DNA from 4 places in the Pedobacter sp. GW460-11-11-14-TSB4 genome. Region 3 is predicted to be linked to each of the others. Evidence: riboswitches for the same ligand, from Rfam matches in the RefSeq annotation. Region 3 holds a riboswitch; each other region holds the start of a gene.
What was found. A riboswitch is a leader RNA that binds a small molecule or an ion and turns the genes downstream of it on or off. The one in region 3 is predicted to bind S-adenosylmethionine.
Positions count from the first base shown of each region.

Region 1: it holds a riboswitch for S-adenosylmethionine, as region 3 does, so the genes downstream of both, metH (methionine synthase) here and AC07YT_RS18670 (TlpA disulfide reductase family protein) in region 3, are expected to answer to the same signal.
Region 2: it holds a riboswitch for S-adenosylmethionine, as region 3 does, so the genes downstream of both, AC07YT_RS01890 (O-acetylhomoserine aminocarboxypropyltransferase/cysteine synthase family protein) here and AC07YT_RS18670 (TlpA disulfide reductase family protein) in region 3, are expected to answer to the same signal.
Region 4: it holds a riboswitch for S-adenosylmethionine, as region 3 does, so the genes downstream of both, AC07YT_RS16075 (SusC/RagA family TonB-linked outer membrane protein) here and AC07YT_RS18670 (TlpA disulfide reductase family protein) in region 3, are expected to answer to the same signal.

Region 1 is NZ_JBWKYI010000007.1:12,552-18,401, forward strand. Features, by position in the region: gene metH (methionine synthase) at 1-884, opposite strand, end outside; SAM riboswitch class I at 1,006-1,110, opposite strand; gene AC07YT_RS08945 (Bax inhibitor-1/YccA family protein) at 1,227-1,982, opposite strand; gene AC07YT_RS08950 (hypothetical protein) at 2,021-2,587, opposite strand; gene murQ (N-acetylmuramic acid 6-phosphate etherase) at 2,677-3,480, opposite strand; gene AC07YT_RS08960 (S41 family peptidase) at 3,671-5,278, shown strand; gene AC07YT_RS08965 (histidine decarboxylase) at 5,431-5,850, shown strand, end outside.
Region 2 is NZ_JBWKYI010000001.1:438,433-444,282, forward strand. Features, by position in the region: gene AC07YT_RS01885 (hypothetical protein) at 1-1,005, opposite strand, end outside; SAM riboswitch class I at 1,216-1,326, shown strand; gene AC07YT_RS01890 (O-acetylhomoserine aminocarboxypropyltransferase/cysteine synthase family protein) at 1,590-2,921, shown strand; gene AC07YT_RS01895 (homoserine O-acetyltransferase family protein) at 2,950-4,008, shown strand; gene AC07YT_RS01900 (homoserine dehydrogenase) at 4,155-5,399, shown strand; gene AC07YT_RS01905 (DUF4488 domain-containing protein) at 5,479-5,850, opposite strand, start outside.
Region 3 is NZ_JBWKYI010000022.1:3,880-9,729, reverse strand. Features, by position in the region: gene AC07YT_RS18675 (SusC/RagA family TonB-linked outer membrane protein) at 1-2,531, opposite strand, end outside; gene AC07YT_RS18670 (TlpA disulfide reductase family protein) at 2,975-4,102, opposite strand; SAM riboswitch class I at 4,345-4,444, opposite strand; tRNA gene AC07YT_RS18665 (tRNA-Ala) at 4,665-4,741, opposite strand; gene AC07YT_RS18660 (hypothetical protein) at 4,824-5,030, opposite strand; gene AC07YT_RS18655 (chloramphenicol acetyltransferase) at 5,102-5,746, opposite strand; gene AC07YT_RS18650 (HAD family hydrolase) at 5,743-5,850, opposite strand, start outside.
Region 4 is NZ_JBWKYI010000016.1:80,058-85,907, reverse strand. Features, by position in the region: gene AC07YT_RS16080 (peroxiredoxin family protein) at 1-470, opposite strand, end outside; SAM riboswitch class I at 607-713, shown strand; gene AC07YT_RS16075 (SusC/RagA family TonB-linked outer membrane protein) at 1,039-4,206, shown strand; gene AC07YT_RS16070 (SusD/RagB family nutrient-binding outer membrane lipoprotein) at 4,218-5,654, shown strand; gene AC07YT_RS16065 (hypothetical protein) at 5,771-5,850, opposite strand, start outside.

The DNA of each region.
Region 1 (5,850 bases), on a different contig from region 3:
GCAATAAAGTCATCAACCAAATGTGCCGTTTCGTGCGGTTGTTCATCATAAGCACCAAATTCGTTTGGCAAGCCTGCATTCGGATAAGCCGAAACATAACAACCTGCTTTTGCAGCGAGTTCCTCAATATGCGGACGCATTTCTTTAGCACCCAAAGCACAGTTAAAACCAATACTTAATGGTTTTGCATGCATGACAGAGTTTAAGAAAGCTTCGGCAGTTTGACCTGAAAGTGTCCTTCCGGAAGCATCGGTAATGGTGCCGGAAATCATGATCTCCAGTTTACGGCCAATTACCTCTTCATATTTTTTAATGGCTACAATGGCCACTTTAGCATTTAAAGTATCGAAAATGGTTTCGATTAATAATACATCCGAACCACCATCAACCAAACCACGTACCTGCTCGTAATAAGCGGCTTCCAGCTCATCAAAATAAACCGCCCTAAAACCAGGGTCGTTTACATTAGGCGACATGGAAAGGGTACGGTTGGTTGGGCCAATAGCACCAGCCACAAAACATTTACGGTCTGGATTTGCAGCCATAAACTCGTTTACGGCTTCTTTTGCTACACGTGCACCTTCGAAACTCATTTCGTAAGAAAGGTCTTCCATCTGGTAATCGGCCATGGAAATGCGCTGTGTACTAAATGTGTTGGTTTCGATAATATCGGCACCAGACGCCAGGTACTCCAGGTGTATTGTTTTAATAATATCCGGACGTGTGATGTTGAGCAAATCGTTATTGCCTTTTACATCACAGGGATGGTTTTTAAATCGCTCCCCTCTAAAATCTTCTTCGGTTAAGGTATATCGCTGAATCATGGTACCCATTGCACCATCAATCACCAAAATACGTTTTTCTAATTCTTCTCTTATACCCATTTGTTGTGTAAAATGTGGGATGGAAAATGGAAAATGGCAAGACACATCATACATCTTCCATTATACATTATTACATCCTAAAAGGCTTATTTAAAAAGTTGGTACGTGAATCGTAATCCTAAACTTATCTGTTTCCGCTATTTGCAGAATAGAATTTAGCACCTTGTATGGTTACAGGTTGCTAAGACTTCGTTGGGTCTAATCCCTCCGTCTTTCTTAATAAGCATACAAAAATGCAACAAAGCAACATCAATTCCAAAAATTATCGCTTCGCTACCAAATAAAATTACAAAGGCCACGCAAAACTGCGCAGCCTTAAGAATATTGTTCTGTTATTTAGGTTTATCTTCTGTTACCGAAAATGCGTAACAGCGACAAAAACAAGTTGATAAAAGTGATATAAAGCGACAACGCACCCATAATTGCTAGCTTTTTGCTCTCATTTACACCTAAAGTGTTTCCATTTTCATCTAATCCTTCACCAATTCTTTTAAGCTCCTGAACTTTGTACGCAGTTAATGCAGTAAAAATCGCCACTCCGATAAAACCCATAATGTAACCCAATGTTGAGCTACCTAAAAACATATTGATTATGCTGATGATCACCAAACCGATTACACCTGCAAATAATATAGGGCCAAATTTACTTAAATCGGTATCTGTGGTATATCCCATTATTGCCATTACCGCAAATATCGCAGCAGCCGCAGCAAAACTAATTACAACTGATGGCAAGGAATAAGTTAACAAGATAAAGCTGAGCATTACTCCTGTTAATATAGAATAAAGCAAAAACACACCGATTAATGCCTGATAAGACATTCGCTGCATACCAGCACCCATTAAGAATACTAATCCTAGAGGAGCAAATATTGCGATGTATCCTAAAACGGTAAAGCCGCCCTTACCTGTTTGTGGGTTATAGGATAAAAGATAATCCAATACCGCCGGTGTACTGGCGATAAAATAAGCTGCAACTGTAGAAACAGCTAATGCGACGAACATCCATAAGAAAACATTTCCGAAGAAACGTTTAGATGCAGATTTTTCCTGTACAAAAACACTGTTGTCCTGATATTGATAATTTTGTTGTTCCATTTTAAATTTTATGTATTTAACTATATAAAAATAAATATTTAGTTTAATCTTTTTGTCAGTAGTTCTTCAACTTTTTTAAAGAACTGTAAAGGTTTTAAGGTGCGCCATGGCAGGTTGTCAAAAGCACCACCAAAGTTAATGTAATAATCGATGTTATTGTCGCGAAACTCGGTAATAACGTGTTGCTGAAAATTTACCCCAACAATCCAGCCGTCTTCTACTTCCTGAAACCACTCTTCGTAATAACTATCGTCAGAAGCATGGAAATTTAGCACATTTTCTCCGATCAGGATAAATTTATTAATACCTTCATCCATCATCAGCTCTAAAATATCGCGTTTCAGCAGCATAATATCGTTATTAATGGCATCATTCCACTCGCCTATAAACTCGATAATGGCATAACTGCGATCGTAATCGGCATATAACACCTTCATGTACAGGGTACTCGAACCAAATTCGTCCCACTGCGGGTGCAATAAAAAGTTATAAATCTGCTTATCGAAGTAAAGTTCTGAATATTCGGTATTGTAAAATGGCGATCGCTCATCTTCTGCCGAAATGTAATCATCTCTCCACTGATAATAAGGCTCAATTTCGTGCATACTTCTTTCTAATTATGAATGAGTGAATGTTTGGTATTGTGCTAAGCTCAATCATTCTTTAATTCTATCACTCAAACATGCTCTCCTTTTTAATGTCTTGCTGCAACAGCTTTACGTACACTTCCGTAACGGGTTAACAATTCGGCGGCTTCCTCATAACCAATATTTAACTCATCGGCAACCATTTGTGTACCGCGGTCTACCAGTTTATGATTGGTTAACTGCATATCAACCATTTTATTACCCACAACACGCCCCAGTTGAACCATAACAGTAGTGCTTAACATGTTTAACACCAGTTTCTGTGCAGTGCCCGATTTCATCCGTGTAGAACCGGTAACAAACTCAGGTCCAACCACCACTTCAACCGGAAAATCCGATTCTGCAGCAATAGGTCCGCCGGTATTACAAACAATGCAACCCGTTAAAATGCCATGCTTACGTGCCGTGTTTAAACCACCAATTACATACGGTGTAGTACCCGATGCGGCCAGGCCAACCAAACAATCTTTTTCATTAATTTCAAATTCCTGAAGATCTTTCCAGGCTTGTTCGGCATCATCTTCAGCAAATTCTACTGCTCTTCTAATTGCAGTATCGCCACCGGCAATTATCCCAACAACCCAATCAAAAGGAACACCATATGTAGGCGGGCATTCTGATGCATCTACTACACCCAAACGGCCGCTCGTACCTGCACCAATATAAAAAAGACGACCACCTTTTTTCATGCGCTCGGCAACTGCCGAAGTTAATTTTTCGATCTGAGGCAAAGATTTTTCAACTGCAAATGCTACAGTTTTATCTTCGTTATTAATGCCCTGCAAAACTTCTAACACCGACATCTGATCGATGTGGTCATAGTTAGATTCTTGCTCGGTAACTCTATTCATAAATTTAATTTTGATAAAATTCGGTAAATTCTTTCTAAAAACTGCGCTAAAAACCCAAAAATATCTGTCATAAATTTCAAGTGAAGCCTTCCCCCCGTTAATTAATGTTAAATATTATAAACAAAAGACATGAAAATGCAGTTAAAAAATATATCAACTCGCTAATTTTCATAAATTTGCAGTAACGCTGATGAAAAAAAATACCCGAAATAACATACTGATCGCTGTAAGCTATTCTGTAATTTTAATAGTGGGTATGTTTTTGGGCATAAAATTTATTAAAGATCAAGGCTTTGGCATTAAAAAGAGTCCTCAGCTAGCCAGCAATAGCGACGAAAAATTAAACGAAATCCTACACATCATCAACGGCAATTATGTTGATGACATCAATACCGATTCGCTTCAGAATTTACCTATCGATAGCGTTTTACACCAACTCGATCCGCATAGTGTTTACCTGCCACCAACTGATGCGCAAGATATGACCGATAACCTGGAAGGGAACTTTGAAGGTGTAGGCATAGAATATTACATGCTTAACGATACCATGATGGTGACCGGTGTGGTTAAAGACGGACCGGCTTACCAAGCGGGCATTAAATTGGGCGATAAAATCCTGAGTATTGATACGGCTGTAGTAAGCGGACGAAACCTGCCCAAAGATCAACTTACCGGTCGTTTTAAAGGTAGATCAGGTACTGGTGTGAGTGTAGTCCTTTTACACCCGGGCGCTCCGCAAAGTAACCGCATTATGGTTACCCGTGGAAAAGTAAACATCAGTAGCATTGATGCCGCCTACATGATCAATAACGAAACAGGTTATGTGCGGATTAGTAAATTTGGCGCCAATACCGATAACGATTTCTCTGCTGCAGCCAATAACCTGAAAGCAAGGGGCATGAAAAAACTGATTCTTGATTTACGTGATAATGGCGGTGGTTATTTTACCGCAGCTACAGGTTTGGCCGACCAGTTTTTAGCAGAGAATAAACTTATCGTGTATACACAGGGCAAACACGAACCACGTACCGATTATTTCTCTACCGGAACAGGTGCTTTTCAAAATGGTAAACTGGCGGTGTTGATTAATGAAAATACCGCATCTGCCAGCGAAATTGTAGCTGGGGCCATTCAGGATTTGGGGCGCGGGATTATAGTTGGCCGCCGCTCTTTTGGTAAAGGTTTGGTACAGGAACAATTTGCCTTTGGCGATGGCTCAGCGCTGAACTTAACCATCGCGAGATATTATACCCCATCCGGCCGTAGCATTCAAAAATCGTACAAGAAAGGTTATGATGCCTACAAACATGAATTAGACGAACGCATGATGGATGGAGAGCTTACCGGAGACCGTACCTCTTTTCAGGATTCTATTGAGAAAGCTGAAGGCGTAAATGTTCAGCCTGGCAGAAAAATTAAGCCCATTGGTGGTATCCAGCCAGATGTATTTGTGAAATTAGATACAACAGGCTACAATAAGTTTTACAGTAACCTGGTGAGCAAGAAAGTACTTTCTGATTATGTATTTAATGTCCTCACCAATAAGTACAGCGCCAGTTTTGTAGAGCAGAACATCAATATTTTTACCATGAACGATAACGACTTTAAAGACTTTATCGGGTTTCTACAACGCAAAAATGTAACAATAGATCGTTTCCAGTTATACAATTCGAAAAATGTGATCTTAAACGACCTTAAAGCTTTGCTTTGTCGCTATTACCTGGGCGATGTGGGCTACTACAAGGCAGCAAACCAGACCGACAATGCGGTAAGGCAAGCACTCCTTAACCTTCAGTAGCCATATTTTATATTTCATGGAGGATAAATGCATAGCTAGAATTAAATTTTAATTTCGACCAAACCAAATAATACAACATAATATTCTTAATTAAACACTAACCATAATACTATATTTTGTTTTGTTAATTTTGCCCGTAAATCATATTTTTTATGGAAGCGAGCAAATTACAGGAAAAGGATCAACAGGTATTAAATGATCTATTAGAAAAGGTTAAGGAACAGACCGATTTATTTTTAGGTTATCCTGTTTCAAAAGACTTCGACTATCAGGCATTATCCGATTTTTTAAAATATCCGATGAACAACCTGGGCGATCCTTTTGTTACTTCAACCTATGGCGTAGGCTCTCGTGAACTGGAAAAAGAAGTCGTGCAGTTTTTTGCCGAACTTTTCCGTGCCCCTGCTGATAATTGGTGGGGTTATGTAACCAATGGTGGCTCAGAAGGCAATCTATATGGCTTATACCTCGCCCGCGAATTACATCCTAAAGGAATGGTTTATTATTCTGAAGCTACACATTATAGCGTTCAAAAAAACCTGCATCTACTCAATATGTCGAACATCGTGATC
Region 2 (5,850 bases), on a different contig from region 3:
ACAAATTGTGCTTAGTTTCAACGAATAATTTGCTTCCAATGGCTCATTAGTCTGTGCCAAACGTTGCGATCCTGTATTGGCCGGGCAGGCAATATCACCGGCAGCATCATATATCAATTTTGTTCCGCCAGCCAGTAATTCTTTTGGTACGTAAACCTGCACCCTGGTAATCGAATAACCCGAAGGGAAATAACGCACATAATAACCGTCTGGGTGTTTGGTCCAGATACCACTTGGTACATCGCTTCTTGGTGGCGCCATCCCCGCTATAATGGCATATTTTTCCATGTCTGCATAGGTATAATTTCCAGAAGCAACTAGCTGGCGGATATTATTTTCTGCTTCAAAAACGGCCCTCACACCTGCTGGCAATTGATCTTTGGCTTTTTCCATTACATCGAAAGGTAAAATGCCTAATGCACCACCTTCTAATTGGGTAAGTTGTTTTGGTGTTAATAATTTAATGGCAGTTACCTTAACCTGTCCATTAAAATCGGCAAATTTTGTTCTGGCAATGATCGTCCAGAGTAAAGCCTGAATATCATGTTGGTCTACATCAGGATGTTTTTCTGCGCTTTTCAGTATGGAAACCACAATTTCTTCCTTCGGACCTAAAACTGGTGCAAACATATAACCATCGCCTTTTGATGGTGCAAAAGTTCCGGCTTTTAAACAATAACTTTTATTGTTCATTTCGTATAAACCTTCGCAAAGTACAAAACCACCGTCTGGGTTTTTAGGCAATAAATATAATGGCTGGGCTTTTAAATTTAATGAATTAATAAAATCAGGTAGCTTTTCGCCTTCTCTGTTTACATCTTCAAAGCTGGTGGTAATGGCAGCGGGCTGTTTTAAAAACTTATCTACCCCTAAGGCTTTGGCACCCTGAGCAGTGCCTACTTTTAACAGTTTGTCTTTTAAACCTCCGAATTGGGCGTTTGCGCTGCTTAAACCTATTACAGTAAAGAGCAGGCCTAAACATAGGGCTTTTGTATTTTTCATCATGATTAAATTTAGATAGGTAACACAAACTTAGAATTTTAAGCGTTAATTTCTTATTAAAAGTTTCGCATTGTCATCACACCATAAAAATACACCATTCATTTTCAGTGCGTTAATGTAATTTCGAAATTTTATTTTGTGGATTAAAATTAAATTCAGACATTTGGAATATTATTTGGCAGAAAGCTAAATAAAAGTCAATCTTCACAGGTTGATTTATAAAGAAGTGGCGAGAGACTGGCTCGATGACCCACTGGCAACCCTCAGAAAGAGAAGGTGCCAATTCCTGACCGGATAACATGGTGTTATTTGGAGATATAAATTAGAACTGATGAAAACATTAAATCTTCAATCGCTAAGCGAACCCAGTGCTAACCTTAAAAAGGTAGAACGGACTTCTATTTCTTTTATTTGTTGCGAGATGCGTGCGATTACTTGTATGTGCTGTTGCATACAGTAATTTAAAAATCTTCCTTTTTTGTTTCTTTCAAATTGGAAGGTCCCGCGAAATCGGGATACGCCCTGTTAGGTTTTAGGATTACCCTAATTTCCACCTATCTAATCACACCAAAAAAAAAATAGAAATTATGTCAACATCATATAAATTTGAAACTTTACAATTACACGCTGGTCAGGAAATAGATCCTACAACTGGATCAAGAGCGGTTCCTATTTATCAAACCACTTCTTATGGCTTTAAAAATGCCGAACATGGGGCTAATTTATTTGCTTTAAAAGAGTTTGGAAATATCTATACCCGGATCATGAATCCAACCAACGATGTTTTCGAAAAACGTATTGCAGCTTTAGAAGGTGGTGTAGCTGCTTTGGCCGTGGCCTCAGGACAAGCCGCTCAATTTATAGCCTTAAACAACATATTAGAAGCTGGCGACAGTATCGTTTCTTCATCTCACATTTACGGTGGAACTTATAATCAGTTTAAAGTTGCTTTTAAACGTTTGGGTATACATGTCGATTTTGCTAATCCTGATGTGCCTGAAGAATTTGAAAACAAAATCACCGATAAAACCAAAGCAATCTTTTTAGAAACCATTGGCAATCCGGCATTTAGTGTTCCTGATTTCGAAAAAATTGCGGCCATTGCAAAAAAATATGATCTGCCATTAGTGGTCGATAATACTTTCGGCGCAGGTGGTTATTTGTTTAAACCCTTAGAGCATGGCGCCAATATCGTGGTCGAATCGGCAACGAAATGGATTGGTGGCCACGGAACCAGTATTGGCGGTGTAATCGTTGATGGTGGAAATTACAACTGGGGCAATGGAAAATTCCCGCAATTCTCTGAGCCTTCGGAAGGTTATCATGGCTTGGTTTTTAGCGATGTTTTTGGCATCGGCGGACCATTTGGCAATATCCAGTTTATTATCCGGGCCCGTGTAGAAGGATTAAGAGATCTTGGACCGGCCTTATCCCCTTTCAATTCTTTTCTTTTATTACAAGGATTAGAAACTTTATCGCTCCGCGTTCAGCGCCATGTAGATAATGCATTAGAATTAGCCACCTGGTTAGAAAACCATCCATTGGTTAAAGAAGTTCAATATCCTGGTTTGGCCAGCAGCAAATACAACAACCTGGCTAAAAAATATTTAAGCAATGGTTTTGGTGCAGTATTATCGTTCGAGTTGACTGGAAGCAAAGAAAACGCAACACAGGTAGTTGATAACTTAAAACTGGTATCGCATCTGGCCAATGTAGGTGATGCAAAAACACTGATCATTCAGCCTTCAGCCACAACACACCAGCAATTAAGCGAAACAGAACAATTGGCAGCGGGTGTTAAACCAAATGCCTTAAGGGTTTCAGTCGGCATTGAGCATATTGATGATATTAAAGCCGATTTCGAACAAGCGTTTGCCACCATTAAAGCTACCGCTCCAACAGCGCATTTACAAGCCTAACCGTTAATATTCCGAATACAACAAAACAATGAGTACAACATCAACATATCACTATAATAAACAGTTCAAATTAGAGAGCGGAAAAAAAATCCGTAACCTGCAGATTGCTTATCAAACTTATGGCAAATTAAATGCAAATAAAGATAATGTGATTTGGGTTTGCCATGCACTTACCGCCAATGCTGATGTTTTTGAATGGTGGGAAGGTTTATTCGGTCAAAACTCATTGTTCAATCCGGAAGAGCATTATATCGTTTGTGCCAATGTTTTAGGTTCGCATTATGGTAGCTCGAACCCATTAAGTACCAATCCGGTAACGGGCTTACCGTATTACCTTTCATTTCCTCAGTTTACCATCCGCGATTTAGTATCGGCACACCAGTTATTGGCATCGCATTTAGGTATTGATTATATTAAATTATTAATCGGTGGTTCGTTAGGTGGTCAGCAAGCTGTGGAGTGGAGTATTTCCGAACCGAATAAAATCGAAAACCTGATTTTGATTGCCACCAATGCAGCACATTCTCCGTGGGGAATTGCTTTTAACGAAAGTCAGCGTTTAGCCATTACTACCGACAGAACTTTTTATGCCAACCAACCTAACGGTGGCAGCAAGGGTTTAAAAACTGCCCGTAGCATTGCACTTTTAAGTTATAGAACATACAGTGCTTATGGCAGTACACAGGTAGAAAGTGTAAACGATAAGACAGATAATTTCAGGTCGTCTTCTTACCAGAATTATCAGGGAGAAAAACTGATCAACCGCTTTAATGCTTATAGTTATTATTATTTAACCAAAGCAATGGATAGTCATAATGTGGGCCGCAACCGTAAAAGTATCGCCGATGCATTAAAACTAATTACGGCAAATACATTAGTCATTGGTATTGAAAACGATGTGTTATTTCCACTGTCAGAGCAAAAATACCTGGCCGATCATATCCCTGGAGCAGAGTTTAGTGCCTTGCATTCGGATTATGGTCATGATGGATTTTTGATCGAAACAGATGCCCTGACTAACGTCATCGGAAACTTTATTAAGGAAAGCAGGAATAAAAAAATTATCAAATTACAGCATACGGCTTAGGGAGGTAGAAGGTTTAGGGTTTAGGGTTTAGGGTTTAGGGCGAAAACAACGAGAGCCGCTAAAATTTGCGCAATAAAAAACAAAAAATAATATAACATGCAGTTAATCGGTGTATTCCCGCTATCTGTATAATCAAGTCTAAAATAATGAGTAAGAATTTAAAAATCGGTTTATTTGGTTTCGGCGTTGTAGGGCAAGGTTTATTGGATATCATCCAAAGCCAGAACCTGAACCTGGAGATCATTAAAATCGCGATAAAAGACCCAAGAAAGAAGCGTACCCTTAATAAGGATCTGTTTACCACTGATCGCAACGAAATACTGAATAATACAGAGATCAATACGATTGTAGAATTAATTAATGATGCAGATGCGGCTTATGAAATCGTAACTACCGCATTAAAAAATGGTAAAAATGTAGTATCTGCCAATAAAAAAATGATCGCCACGCATTTGAAAGAGCTGGTAGATTTACAACAAGAGCTTGGTACTTCATTACTGTATGAAGGCGCTGTTTGTGGTAGTATTCCAATCATTCGAAATTTAGAAGAATACTATGATAATGAATTATTCCATGCTTTGAGTGGGATTTTCAATGGCTCATCTAATTACATCTTATCGAAAATATTTAACGAAAACCAAAGTTACGATTCGGCTTTAAAGGAAGCACAGGATTTAGGGTTCGCAGAAACCGATCCGATTTTAGATGTGGGCGGTTATGATCCAAAATATAAACTGGCCATTGCTACAGCACATGCCTATGGTTTGTTTGTAAATCCTGATGCCATTTTAAACATTGGTATACAGAACCTTTCTAACCACGACATTAAATATGCGCGTGAGAAAAACTTTAAAATTAAGCTGGTTCCTACTGCACGTAAAGTGAATACAAAAGACATTGTGACTTATGTACTACCTAAACTGGTAGCTAAGGATGATTTCCTTTACAACGTAGAAAACGAATACAATGCAGTTGCTGTTCAGGCGGCTTTTGCTGATAAACAGTTTTTCTATGGTAAAGGTGCGGGCGGCCACCCTACTGGTGCTGCTGTACTATCTGATATTGCCGCCTTGCGTTACGATTACCGTTACGAGTATAAAAAATACCACTCAGAAAACGGCGTAAAACATACGGAGGATATTCTGTTAGAAATCTACCTGCGTTATGCTGATGAGGATCTGATTACCCTATTGGAATTTGACAATATCAGCGAACGTTATGCTGCAAGCAGTTATAAATATGTGGTTGGAACGGTTAAGCTGGAAAGTTTAATTAAAAACCGCGACTTGCTTTTAGATGAATCTGTTTTTGTTGCCTACACCGGCAGACAGATTTACAAACAAGAGCAATTGAGTGAAAATGTTTTTGCCCAGGAATTGGCAAGCCTATAATTTATTTTTAAGGTTAATTTTTTTATTTGTTTTGTTGTTAAGTACAAAGGTCGGAGCGAGTCCGACCTTTTGCGTTTCATTACTTTACCTTAATATATTTTTCGATAATTACCCGGTCGACGCCAGCTTTCTCTACCTTTTCAACACCTTTCTGAATCAAAGTATCTTTATTAATGGCAAGTTTAAATTTAAAAGTCTTGCCTTCCCAATCTTTGTTTTTGTAATATTCCAAATGCTCGGTATAATCGTCTTTGTCTAATACAAAACTTCCACCACCGGCATCAAAACTGCTTGTATCTTTAGGATTAAGGCTATGTTTTAAAAATGCAAAATGAGTGTTGTTAAACATTTTGATCATTTTCAGCTTGCCCGAATAATCTGTTGTCTGGCTGGTTCCGTTTTCGATGGTTGTAGCCGATAATAGCTGCCAGGTACCCTGAATATCAAGAGC
Region 3 (5,850 bases):
TATGAAAAGTTATTGGTAAACCCACCAAAATATTTCTGCTGGCTGTCGCCTATAATTTTCCTGTCGTTGGTGGTGAGGTTATAGGTCAGGTTATTGTTTGCATCTAACCAAAGCGGTCTTCCATCAGCCGGATTTACCCCCGCATACTGGTAAGAAAGAATCCTGCTTACGGAGTTGCCAACCAACTGGAATCGTGGATCAAGATCATCGGTAATAAGTTCGAGTACTTTGTTTTTATTAAACGAGACGTTGAATGAACTGCTCCATTTAAATTTACCGACCAGGTTTTCAGAATTTATCTGAAATTCGAAACCCCGGTTACGCATTTTACCGGCATTATCGCTCACTCCGCTATAACCGCTTGTACTGGGCAGTGTACGCGTTAAAAGCAGGTTTTTATTCAGTTTATTATAATATTCGGCAGTAAAACTTAACCTATTGTTCAATATTGACACATCGGTACCAAGATTCAGGGTATAACTGTCTTCCCATGTAAGTTCTACATTCGGAAGGCCGCCCGGCGAAATCCCGCCTACACCATTATAACCTGAGTTCGAACCAAAGGTGGAAAGAGAGGCAAAGTTTCCGATACCCGAATTCCCAACTTTACCATAACTGGTTCTGATTTTCCAGTCATTCAGCCATTTAACATCCTTTAAAAAGTTCTCTCTTGAAAGTCGCCATGTAAGTGATCCCGATCCAAAGAGCCCGAATTTCTGGTTTTCACCAAACCTTGAATTTCCATCGTAACGGATTGTTCCGTTAACAATATACTTATCATCAAAAGCATATTCTGCCCGGGCAAAATATCCCAGGTTTTTAAACTCTGTAAAGCTCGACGAAATAGAAGCCAGAACAGTACCTCCGTTCAATGTCCTGAATAAATAGTTTGGAAAACCTGTTTTCTGGGTAGTTACGGAGTTGTTTACCTGATGGCGATACTCAAAACCTGCCAAAGCAGATACTTTATGCTTAGCTCCATACAGGTGGCTGTAATTTAAAGTTGCGTTGGTTTGGTAATTTTTAAACTCGGTATCTAAAAAGGTATATCTTCCGTTTGGTGCGGCACCATCTCTTGTTCTTGGATCCTGAAAACGGTCCTCTTTGATATCTCCATAATCGATCGAACCTGTTGCCCTAAACTTCAGGTCATCAATAATTTTATAATTCAAGGCAAAAATCCCCTGAAGCTGGTTGGTAGTCCCTTTGTTAATATCGTAATTTGCAGATTTGATTGGATTGGTGGCTACTGCACCGAGCAAAGGTTCATTGTAATCGCCCGAGGCGGTGTATATGGCCTGGGTTGGAATCAGAAAGTTTGCTCCAAATGAAGGGTTTGCAAATGTTGAACCACTCAGCGTTCCATTCTGGGTAAAGGTACTCAGGTTTAAATTTGCCTCCAGCGATAACCGGTCATTTACATTGTGCTCAAGATTGGTTTTAAAGGTACCTCTTTTGAAATCCTGCTGAATCTGTTGCCCTTTTTGATCAAACAGACCTGCAGAAATATAAAATTTGGTTTTGGCGTCACCTCCCCGGGCAGTTAACTGATAGTTTTGTGTCTGGCCTTTCCGGTAGGCGGCATCATACCAGCTATAAGATGGTGCGGCAGACGGATCAGAACCAAAAACCGTTTTGATACCAGAAGGACCAACAACCTGGCTGCTATTGGCACCGTACCGGTTAACATATTCTTCTGTGTACACCGATAGCCACTCAGGTCCAGAAAGTACATCAAGTCTGTTAACCTCTTCTGCGTAACCAAAGTAACTACTGAAATCGAATTCGGTTTTCCCTGCTTTCCCTCGTTTTGTTGTGATGATAATTACGCCGTTTGCGGCCTGTGAGCCGTAAATAGATGCAGATGAAGCATCTTTCAATACATCAATAGTTTCGATATCATCGGGATTCAGGTTGTTTAAAATATTAGATGTAGATAAGCTTCTGGATAAATCTCCCGAATTGATCTGGATACCATCCACGATGTAAAGTGGTGCAGTACTGGCGTTAAATGAGCCCGTTCCGCGGATCAATACACTTACCGAAGCACCTGGTGTTCCTGAATTGGTGGTTACCCTAACCCCGGGTAACCTACCCTGCATGGCCCTATCGAAACTTATTAAAGGCACTTTTTCAATCTCTTTTGCCGAAATACTGGAAACCGCACCTGTAATGTCTCTTTTTTTAACCGTTTGGCCGAAACCAGTTACGATAACCTCTTCTAAACCTGTTTGATCGGCTTGTAAGCTGATATTGATTGCCTTACGGTCACCAATATTCTCCCTTAGCGTTACAAAACCGAGGTAGCTAAACTCAATTGTTTTTGCCGATGATGGAGCAACGATGGAAAACCTCCCGTCTGCATCAGTTTGCGTGGCAATTTTACTGCCCGATATTCTTACAGAAACAGCAGGAATGGGCAGCCCGTCTGCCACAGCTATTACCTTTCCTGTAATAACTTTGGTTTGTGCCCTTGCATTAAAGACTGCAAAAAGGCACAGTATAATAAGCGAAAATAACTTTCGTTTCATTTATGATGGTTTTAGTTAATGAATGTTGATGCCAGTTCCCAATTCATGGCAGATATTGAAATTTTACCCACAGCGATTTCATTGCTAACAGAAAAACTGCCTAGCCTTAAATCAACACAATGCTTTAAGAAGAAAAATGGGGTAATTTGGGAGAATAGGATAGTTTAAGCAGTAATACAATCGTTTACGGCTAAGGGACATCCATTTAATTGACGAACTAATTTTTTAGGATATTTTCATTATATTTGTTTGAGTGGTTAAACATTAAGTCGCATTATTGGTCACATACCGTGATAAATCACTTGATTCAGGGGCGGCCTCAATCGCCCCTGTTATTATTTATCTGGTAACCTTTTGTACACTTTGCATAAAAGGGCAGCTGTCTTTTTTCTCTTATTATTTCTAAAACTTATTAATTAATTTTTATTGAACCGTATTCTTATCTATTTACTTTTAGCCTCCAGAAGCGACGCCAGTTTTTCTTTCAATGCTTCTCCACGAAGTCCTTTTGCGATAATCTTTCCATCTGGATCAATTAAAAAGTTTGCCGGGATAGATCTGATTCCATATTGTTTTGCTACCGCATTGTCCCAAAATTTTAGGTCAGAAACATGTGTCCATGTCAACTGGTCATCGGCAATGGCTTTTAACCAGGCCTCTTTTTTCCCAGGCTGATCTAAAGAAACACCCAATATGGTAAACCCTTTATCTTTATACTGATTATAGGCTGCTACTACATTAGGATTCTCCTGTCTGCAAGGTCCGCACCATGAAGCCCAAAAATCAACCAGAACATATTTTCCTTTAAAATCAGATAATTTTACCGGTTTATCGTTTACATCATTTTGTGTAAAATCGATTGCCTGAAGTCCAATTTTGGTTTTCTTTACCGCGTTGAAGTAAATTGAAACATCTTTACCAGCTTTACTCTCTTTTACCGTCCCATCTAATCCAGCATAAACCTGTTCCGCTTCTGCCTGTACGGATTCACTGGTGGCAATCTGCTGAATTGCGTTTAAGCTTATGTAAGATTTAGGGTTTTTCCTTGCAAAATCAAGGTATATTGGCTCCAGCGCCTTACTTGCTGCTTCATAACGTTTATAAATCGAATCGGTTAGTGCCTTATTTTTTTTCTGTTCAGGACTAAGTTTACCAAATTCGCCGCTTATGGCTGCAAGTTTATCCTGTACAGGTTTGGTTAACGCTTTTAACTTATCATTATCGGCATTTACTTTCGATCCGGAAATTGAAGCATTTTTTAAAGAATCTGCCGTGGCAAGTTTAAGGGTACCTGTTTCGAGATAAAAGGACAATACATCCCTTTTTCCGTTTTTTTCAACTGGTTTTCTATAGAGCGATGCCCTAACCGGATCGGCTACATGGCCAGAAAAGGAGAATGATCCATTTTTTAATTCTGTAGAATCGGTAAGCGATTGTCCATTCTGAGCATAACTGAGGTATACTTTTTCGGGGGCTGATGATTTTTTCAGGGTTCCCTCAATGGAGAACGGTTTCTGTGCTATTGCTGCAACCGGAAGGATACTAATGGCAATTAGTAGTGATTTTTTCATGGTTTTTGGTTTTATGGGTTCTTTTTATAAAATAATTAAGTTCAAAGTTGAAACAGCATGTAAGCTCAACTACCTGAAAACACGCTCGAAATAGTTGTTGCCTTTCAGCTGGAAGATATCAGGTTTCATCCCTACAAAAACTTTTTCGGGAGTGATATCGTCAGCGCTGGTGTTTAAATAAATGTTCATTTTTTAATCTTTAAAATTTACCACAGGCTCATTCAGATTCTTTAGCGAAATCTTTCTTATCTTTCCTTGGTTAGAGGAAGGATTTAGCACCTTATTTGGCAACAGGTTGCTAAGACATCACAGGGCCTTTCCCTCAGTCTTTCTGGATAAGTCTGCAAAATTATTCCTTGCAGGAGCAAATATATATAATTCCTATAGATTTTGTAGTCTTTTTATTTAAAGTCTAAAAAAAGTGGTTATACCTGTAAAAACACTCATGAAAATTGCATATCTATGACTGTTGATGTAACAAACTTTGGTGGATATTTAAGCTACTATGCCAGGGAAGAAACCCTTTAAATGACAAAGGCTACCTTACAGGTAGCCTTTAATGTGGTGGAGAATATCGGATTCGAACCGATCACCTCTTCACTGCCAGCGAAGCGCTCTAGCCAAATGAGCTAATCCCCCAATTTTAAATTTTCAAGCTTCCTGCCCGAGCAGCAAAAATAGCAAATACTTTCTCGAATGCAAATGATAATTCACTTTTTAATTAATCTTTAGGTTTAAAAGCAAACAAGGCCATTAAACAGATTACCGCAAACACCGATTGCATAGGATAATTGATGAACAGAAAAAGTACAAATGTGGCAATAAGCAACAGTACAAAAAACATAATGGCCTTAAAAGCGGTATCCATATAACACATGGCTACAACAGCCAAAAGGTAAAAAGGAATAATAACGGCAGCTATAAACATCGCCGAAAATAAATTCCTAATATTAACCGAACATTAAATATGCTTTAGGTTTAATTGCGTAAAGTTGTGAGTTAAATATATTCGTTAACTTCTTTTTTGTTTAACAGCTCCTGATAACAATCTACAAATTGGGCCACGTTATAGCCATCCATCAAGGCATGGTTTACGTGTATGGAAACCGACATTATTTTTCTCCCGTTTTCATCTCTAACCTTGCCAAAAGATATTTTAGGGCAGCTATCGTGATAAGCATAATTGCGGGCATGTGATAAAGAAGTGAAATTTAACCAGGGTAGTGCCGAATAGTGAATTACATTTCCGCCTGATGAGGAAGGGATTAAACCTGTGCTGGCCTGCACCTTTTCAATCTCTTTATTGGCCGCTGTTCTAAAATCTTCAAAGTCATTATAGAAATCCATGTAGCCAAATCCAAATGTGCCATTTGGTCTGTTAATTGTGGCTGCAGCATGCACGCTTTCATACTTCCAAACCTCGCCATCAATAATGCGGTAACGAAAAGGTTCTACCTGATTGGCAGCAACAAGCGATTTGTGCAGGTAAAGCAGAAAAAAAGAAACTTGATGTTCTTTTGCTTCTTTGTAGGTAGCCGTACAGTCAACTTCTACGGTTACGCCGAAGAAAGGTTCTTCAAAGGCGCTAAAAAATTTAAAATGATCTTTTCTGATCCAGGTGTTTATATCTATTTTTTCTTTCATTCAATTAATTTTGGTAAAACCTCAGATAGATTTTCCATCTGATAAAAGTTTGCATGTTCGATGGTATGATCGATACTTTCGTGCACCCAGGTGGTATGGAAAGG
Region 4 (5,850 bases), on a different contig from region 3:
TCATAACTGCCGGAATAATCTGCCGTTGCAGGTTTAGCTGTTGTTTTGAAACGGTAATTTTTTCGCTCGGCAACAATCACCAAAGCTTTACCCGTGTTATCCTGTTTCCTTAATGTACCGGTTAACTGGTCGCCGTCTATGGCAAAGGCGAGTTCGTTATCAAACTGGTCCAGTTTAACGAAAAGTGAATCGGATGTTTGTTTGACCAGACCGCCCTCAAAACGCTCTTCGGCATTACGAAAATATAATTTCTGCTGTCCGCTTTTTTCACTGATCTCGAAGTTGAAGGGGATTTCTAATCCTTCCTTTACTTTAGCTATTCCGCGCCAGCTACCAAGGGCAACAAAAGTTTTTTGTTTTTTCTCCTGAAGTTTTTTCGCCTGGTTATTTGCTAATGCTGTATGTTCCTGTGCATAGGTAAAGGTGGTTGATATGGCCAATAGGGTTGTTAATAGGGATTTGAGTTTCATTGGGATGTGCTTAATCGACTAAATTAGTCGACAAATATAGGGATGTAATTGCCAAAGAAAAAATATTTGAATAAAAATCTATAAAAACTATAGGATAAATGGAATTAATTATACCTTTGCCCCAGTTATTTTAAAATACTTATCAAGAAAGGCGGAGGGAATGGCCCTGTGAAGCCTTAGCAACCATCTAATTTTTAGAAATGGTGCTAATTCCATCCCGGATGAATCTGGGGTAGTTAAGTCAGTTGTTTGCGTTATCCTTATAAGAATTATATGGAGCACTTCTGATTTAAGGGGTGCTTTTTTTTTGCCCTGAATGCGTTCTTGAAATTAAATTATGCATTAAATAAAATCATTCAAATGAAAAAGACAGACGAGCTGAAATCCATTGATGTAAACCCTAACGCAGGCTTCCGAATGCGTGGAGTCTGTTAAAATTGCTCCGTTTTAACAGGCTTTTTTAGACTAACCAATCCTTTTCTGCTTTAAAAACAAACACGTTTTAGTCGTGGTGGAATGGTTTTGCCCAAAATTATTATCCCTTTTAACTAATTATTAACTACACAATATGTTTAAAAATTTAAAATCAATAGCGTTTATCTTGCTGCTCCTCATCGCACAAAAGCTTTCCGCTCAGGATGCGAAGGTTACCGGAACGGTAAAGTCGGCAGATGGTGAAACACTCCCTGGTGTTTCCGTTTTAATAAAAGAAACCAAACAAGCTACCATTTCTGATGCGAAGGGCGCTTTTTCTATCAATGCACCAGATAAAGGCACCCTGGTGTTTTCTTACATCGGTTTTAAGAGCCAGGAAATACAGATCAATAAAAATGCCGGCCCGATTTCAGTCATTCTCCAGTCGAGCGATAATGCGCTGGATGAAGTAGTGGTTACCGCCCTGGGTATTTCAAGACAGAAGAAATCGCTCGGTTATGCGGTTCAGGAATTGAAAGGACAGGATTTGGCTGAAGCTAAAGAATCCAACCTGGTAAATGCACTCGCCGGAAAAATAGCCGGTGTACGGGTAACCAATAGCCAGGGGAGTATGGGTTCATCACGAGTAGTCATCAGAGGTGAAACCTCTATCGCCGGAAATAACCAGCCTTTATTTGTGGTTGACGGAATTCCGGTAGACAATTCTCAGTTAAATTCGGCTGGGGCAAGAGATTATGCCAATACCATTTCGGATATCAATCCCGAAGATATAGAATCAATAAGTGTATTAAAAGGACCAAATGCCGCGGCACTATATGGTTCGAGGGCTGCAGCAGGGGTTATCCTCATTAAAACCAAAACCGGTAAATCGAAAAAAGGATTGGGAATTGAGGTCAATTCAAATGCCGTTTTGGAAACGTTACTCACCCTTCCCGTTTATCAAAATGCTTTTGGTCAGGGTTCAGAAGGTCAGTTCAGTTATGTAGATGGCGCAGGTAAAGGCCTTAATGATGGAGTAGACGAAAGCTGGGGGCCAAAATTGGACGGCAGGTTAATTCCACAATTTTATTCGAAAGGAGTGGCGGTTCCATTTGTAGCACATCCTGATAATGTGCGCGACTTTTTTCAAACCGGATATTCATTAAACAATGGCGTATCGGTTGCAGATGCAGGTGAAAAGTACGACTATCGGATATCATACAACAACTTAAAACAGGTGGGTATTGTGCCTAACTCCGGACAGGGCAAAAATTCATTTGTGCTGAATACTACCTTAAAAATAACGCCTAAACTAAGCTTAACAGCGAACGCAAACTACAGCAGACTTAATTCTGATAACTTACCTGGAACAGGTGGTTCAAGATCAACCAGTACCATGTTGCAGTTTACCTGGTTTGGTCGTCAGGTTGATATTAACCAATTGAAAAATTATTTGGATGAAAATGGAAAAACGTTTAACTGGAACAACAGCTATTACAGCAACCCATATTGGGTAGCTTACGAAAATACTGTATCGCAAAACCGTAACCGTATTATTGGAAGTGTTGCACTGAATTATAAAATTATTGACGGACTAGATTTCAATTTCAGAACCGGAACAGATTATTACAATGATAGGCGTAAAGTGAGGATTGCTTATGGTACCAACGGCACACCTTTTGGCTCGTACACGGAAAGTGCTTTCACCGTTAATGAGAACAATACCGATGCGACCTTAAATTTTAACAAACAGTTAAACGACGATTTTAGTCTCGAATTACTGGGTGGAGGTAACATCCGCAGGCAATATATTGAACAGAATGATCAAAGTGCACCAAAACTGGCCATTGCCGGACTTTATACCCTTAAAAACTCCCGCGATCCATTGGTTTCATCAAATAATCTTTCAAAGCTAAAATCTTATAGTGTTTATGCATCAGGGCAGATTGGCTTCAGAAATTACCTTTTTGCCAACATCACGGCCCGTAACGATTGGTCATCAACCTTGCCGGCACAGAACAGGTCTTATTTTTATCCATCGTTTAACGGAAGTTTTGTTGCAACCGAGGCTTTTGATATTAAAAGCGAAGCCCTTAACTACTTAAAAATACGTGGAGGCTGGTCTAAAGTAGGTAAAGATGCAGATCCTTACCGTTTGATTAATACTTATGTGTTTAGTGCGCCATTTACGGCAAATCCTCAGCTGACTACCGGTAGTATCGACCTCAATCCTAATCTTAAGCCAGAAACCACTACCTCAACAGAACTTGGTGTTGAAGCTGTTTTCTTTAATAAGCGATTGAGATTCGATTTAAGTGCATACAATACCAATAGTTACAACCAGATTTTGGCGGTAGATGTAAGTCAAAGTACGGGATTCAGTTCAAAACTGCTTAACGCCGGAAAAATTAACAACAAAGGCATAGAGGCACAGTTGGGAATTACACCGGTTAAGAAGGCTTTTACATGGGATATTGATGTAAACTTTGCTGCAAACAGAAGTAAGGTAATTGAATTGGATGCAGAAAAATTATTGACCAATTATGTTGTTGCTACCAATTCAGCGCAGGTTATTGCTACGGTAGGGCAACCTTACGGATCGTTATTTGGTACCGCATTTTTGAGAGATGGAAATGGAAACATCATTGTAAACGCTACAGGTGCGCCAACAATAAACCCAACCAAACAAGTATTAGGAAAATATACACCAGATTGGATTGGTGGCGTGTACAATACATTCAGCTATAAAGGAATAAGTTTAGGGGTATTGGTTGATGCAAGTTTTGGTGGTTCTATTTACAATGGAACTTATGCAACCGGTACTTATACAGGTGTATTGGCTTCTACATTACCAGGAAGAGCGGCAGAATATGGCGGAATCTCGTATTATTATCCGGGTAACAAAAAAGAGAATGGAACGGTGAGGGTAAACGGAACAGCTCCGGCAGGCGTAACAGTTTACGACGATGGGATTGTTTTTGATGGCGTAACGGCCGATGGCAAACGCAATGAAAAAGTATTACCTGCTCAACAATATTATAAATCGTTCAGAAATATTGATGAAGCCAATATTTTCGATGCTTCCTATGTAAAACTCCGCGAGGTTAAATTAAGTTATAACCTGCCGGCAAAATGGCTTCGCCCGTTAAGTTTACAAGGCGTTTCGGTATCGCTCGTGGGTCGTAACCTTTGGATTATCCACCGCAATACAGTAGATATCGATCCGGAGGTAGCTTTTAATACTGGTAATGGTCAGGGTTTAGAAAGTCTTTCTAACCCAAGCACACGCAGTTACGGTATCAACCTGAATGTTAAATTTTAAATCTTACCATCATGAAAAATAAAAAATTATATATACTGGCTATTTTGGCAATTGCATTTTCATCTTGTAATAAAGAGCTGGATGAGGTGAATATTAATCCGAATGCACCAGAAATTCCACAGCCTGATTATTTACTTACCGGAACCACTAAAACTACAGCGGATACCTATTGGGGAGTAGCCAATAACATGAACTCGAGCCTGCTTTTTACACAACATTGGGCTAAAGTTCAATATACGGAAGAAGATCGTTTTATCTTTTCGAACAGTAGTTTTACGGCCTTATGGTCTACAGGCTATGCACAAAGTATCGCCGGTTTTAATAAAATTATCGAATTGGGCGATGCACAGGGCAATCCAAATTATAAAGGAGTTGCATTGGTCTTAAGATCGTGGGTATTTTTGTTACTTACTGATGCTTATGGCGATATTCCATATACACAGGCTGGAAAAATCAAACAGTTTGTGACGCCGGTTTACGATAAACAAAAGGATGTTTATTATGGTATTCTTAACGATTTAAAGACAGCCCAGGCCGCTTTAGATCCAGCTTCAGGAAAGGCTGTAGGTGGAGATGTGATTTATAGTGGCAATATTGCTTTATGGAAAAAGTTTGCCAATTCTTTACGCCTTCGCATCGCTTTACGCATTGCGGATAAAGAGCCGGCCAAAGCCAAACAGGTAATTGATGAAGTACAGGCTGAAGGTGGCACTTATATTAACAGCAAATCGGAGAATGCAACACTGCTCTACAGTGATTCGCCACAGCAAAATCCAGTGGCTGCATCATTCGAAACCCGGAATGATTACCGGATCAGTAAAACCATCGTAGATAAGCTTTTTGCATTAAATGATCCCAGGTTACCCGTTTATGCAAGCAAAACTGATAATGCCACACCTCAAACCTATGTAGGTATCCCGAATGGCTCAACAAATTCAGAAGCCAGTGCAATAGGTTTAGCAAATTCTTCAAGACCAGGAACTTATTTTTTAGCACCAAAAGCACCTGCTGTGATTTTTAGTTATGCCGAATTGCTTTTTGATAGGGCCGAAGCTGCTGCAAGAGGTTTTACTACAGAAAATGCAGCTGACCTGTATAAACAAGCCATCAGGGCATCCTTTGATCAATACAGTATAGGTGGAAGTGCGGTTGATGATTACCTAAATCAGGTTTCGGTACAATATGATACTGGTAATTATAAAAAATCAATCGGTGAGCAAAAGTGGATCGCTTTGTTTGGTCAGGGTTTAGAAGCCTGGGCAGAAAGAAGAAGGTTAGATTATCCGCAGTTAACCGCTTCAGTAAATACCGTGCTGAACGGACAAATTCCGGTACGTTTCATATATCCTGGTACGGAGCAATCATTAAACGGCCAGAATTATAAAAATGCGGTAAGCAGTCAGGGTGCCGATTTATTAACCACCAAACTTTGGTTTGATGCTTTTTAACCTTAGCATTTGATACCAACAAAAACGTCCCGATTTTACATCGGGACGTTTTTGCTTTTAAATACTTAAAGAAAGAGGTACCGCTGTTGTGGAGCTTCCTTATTTCTTCCAGGTATTCATCTGGTTAAATCTTCGGCAGCATGGCTTGCCCTGGTTTTCAGGTCTTCCGTGTATCCTTTTGCTTTATCTACCCATT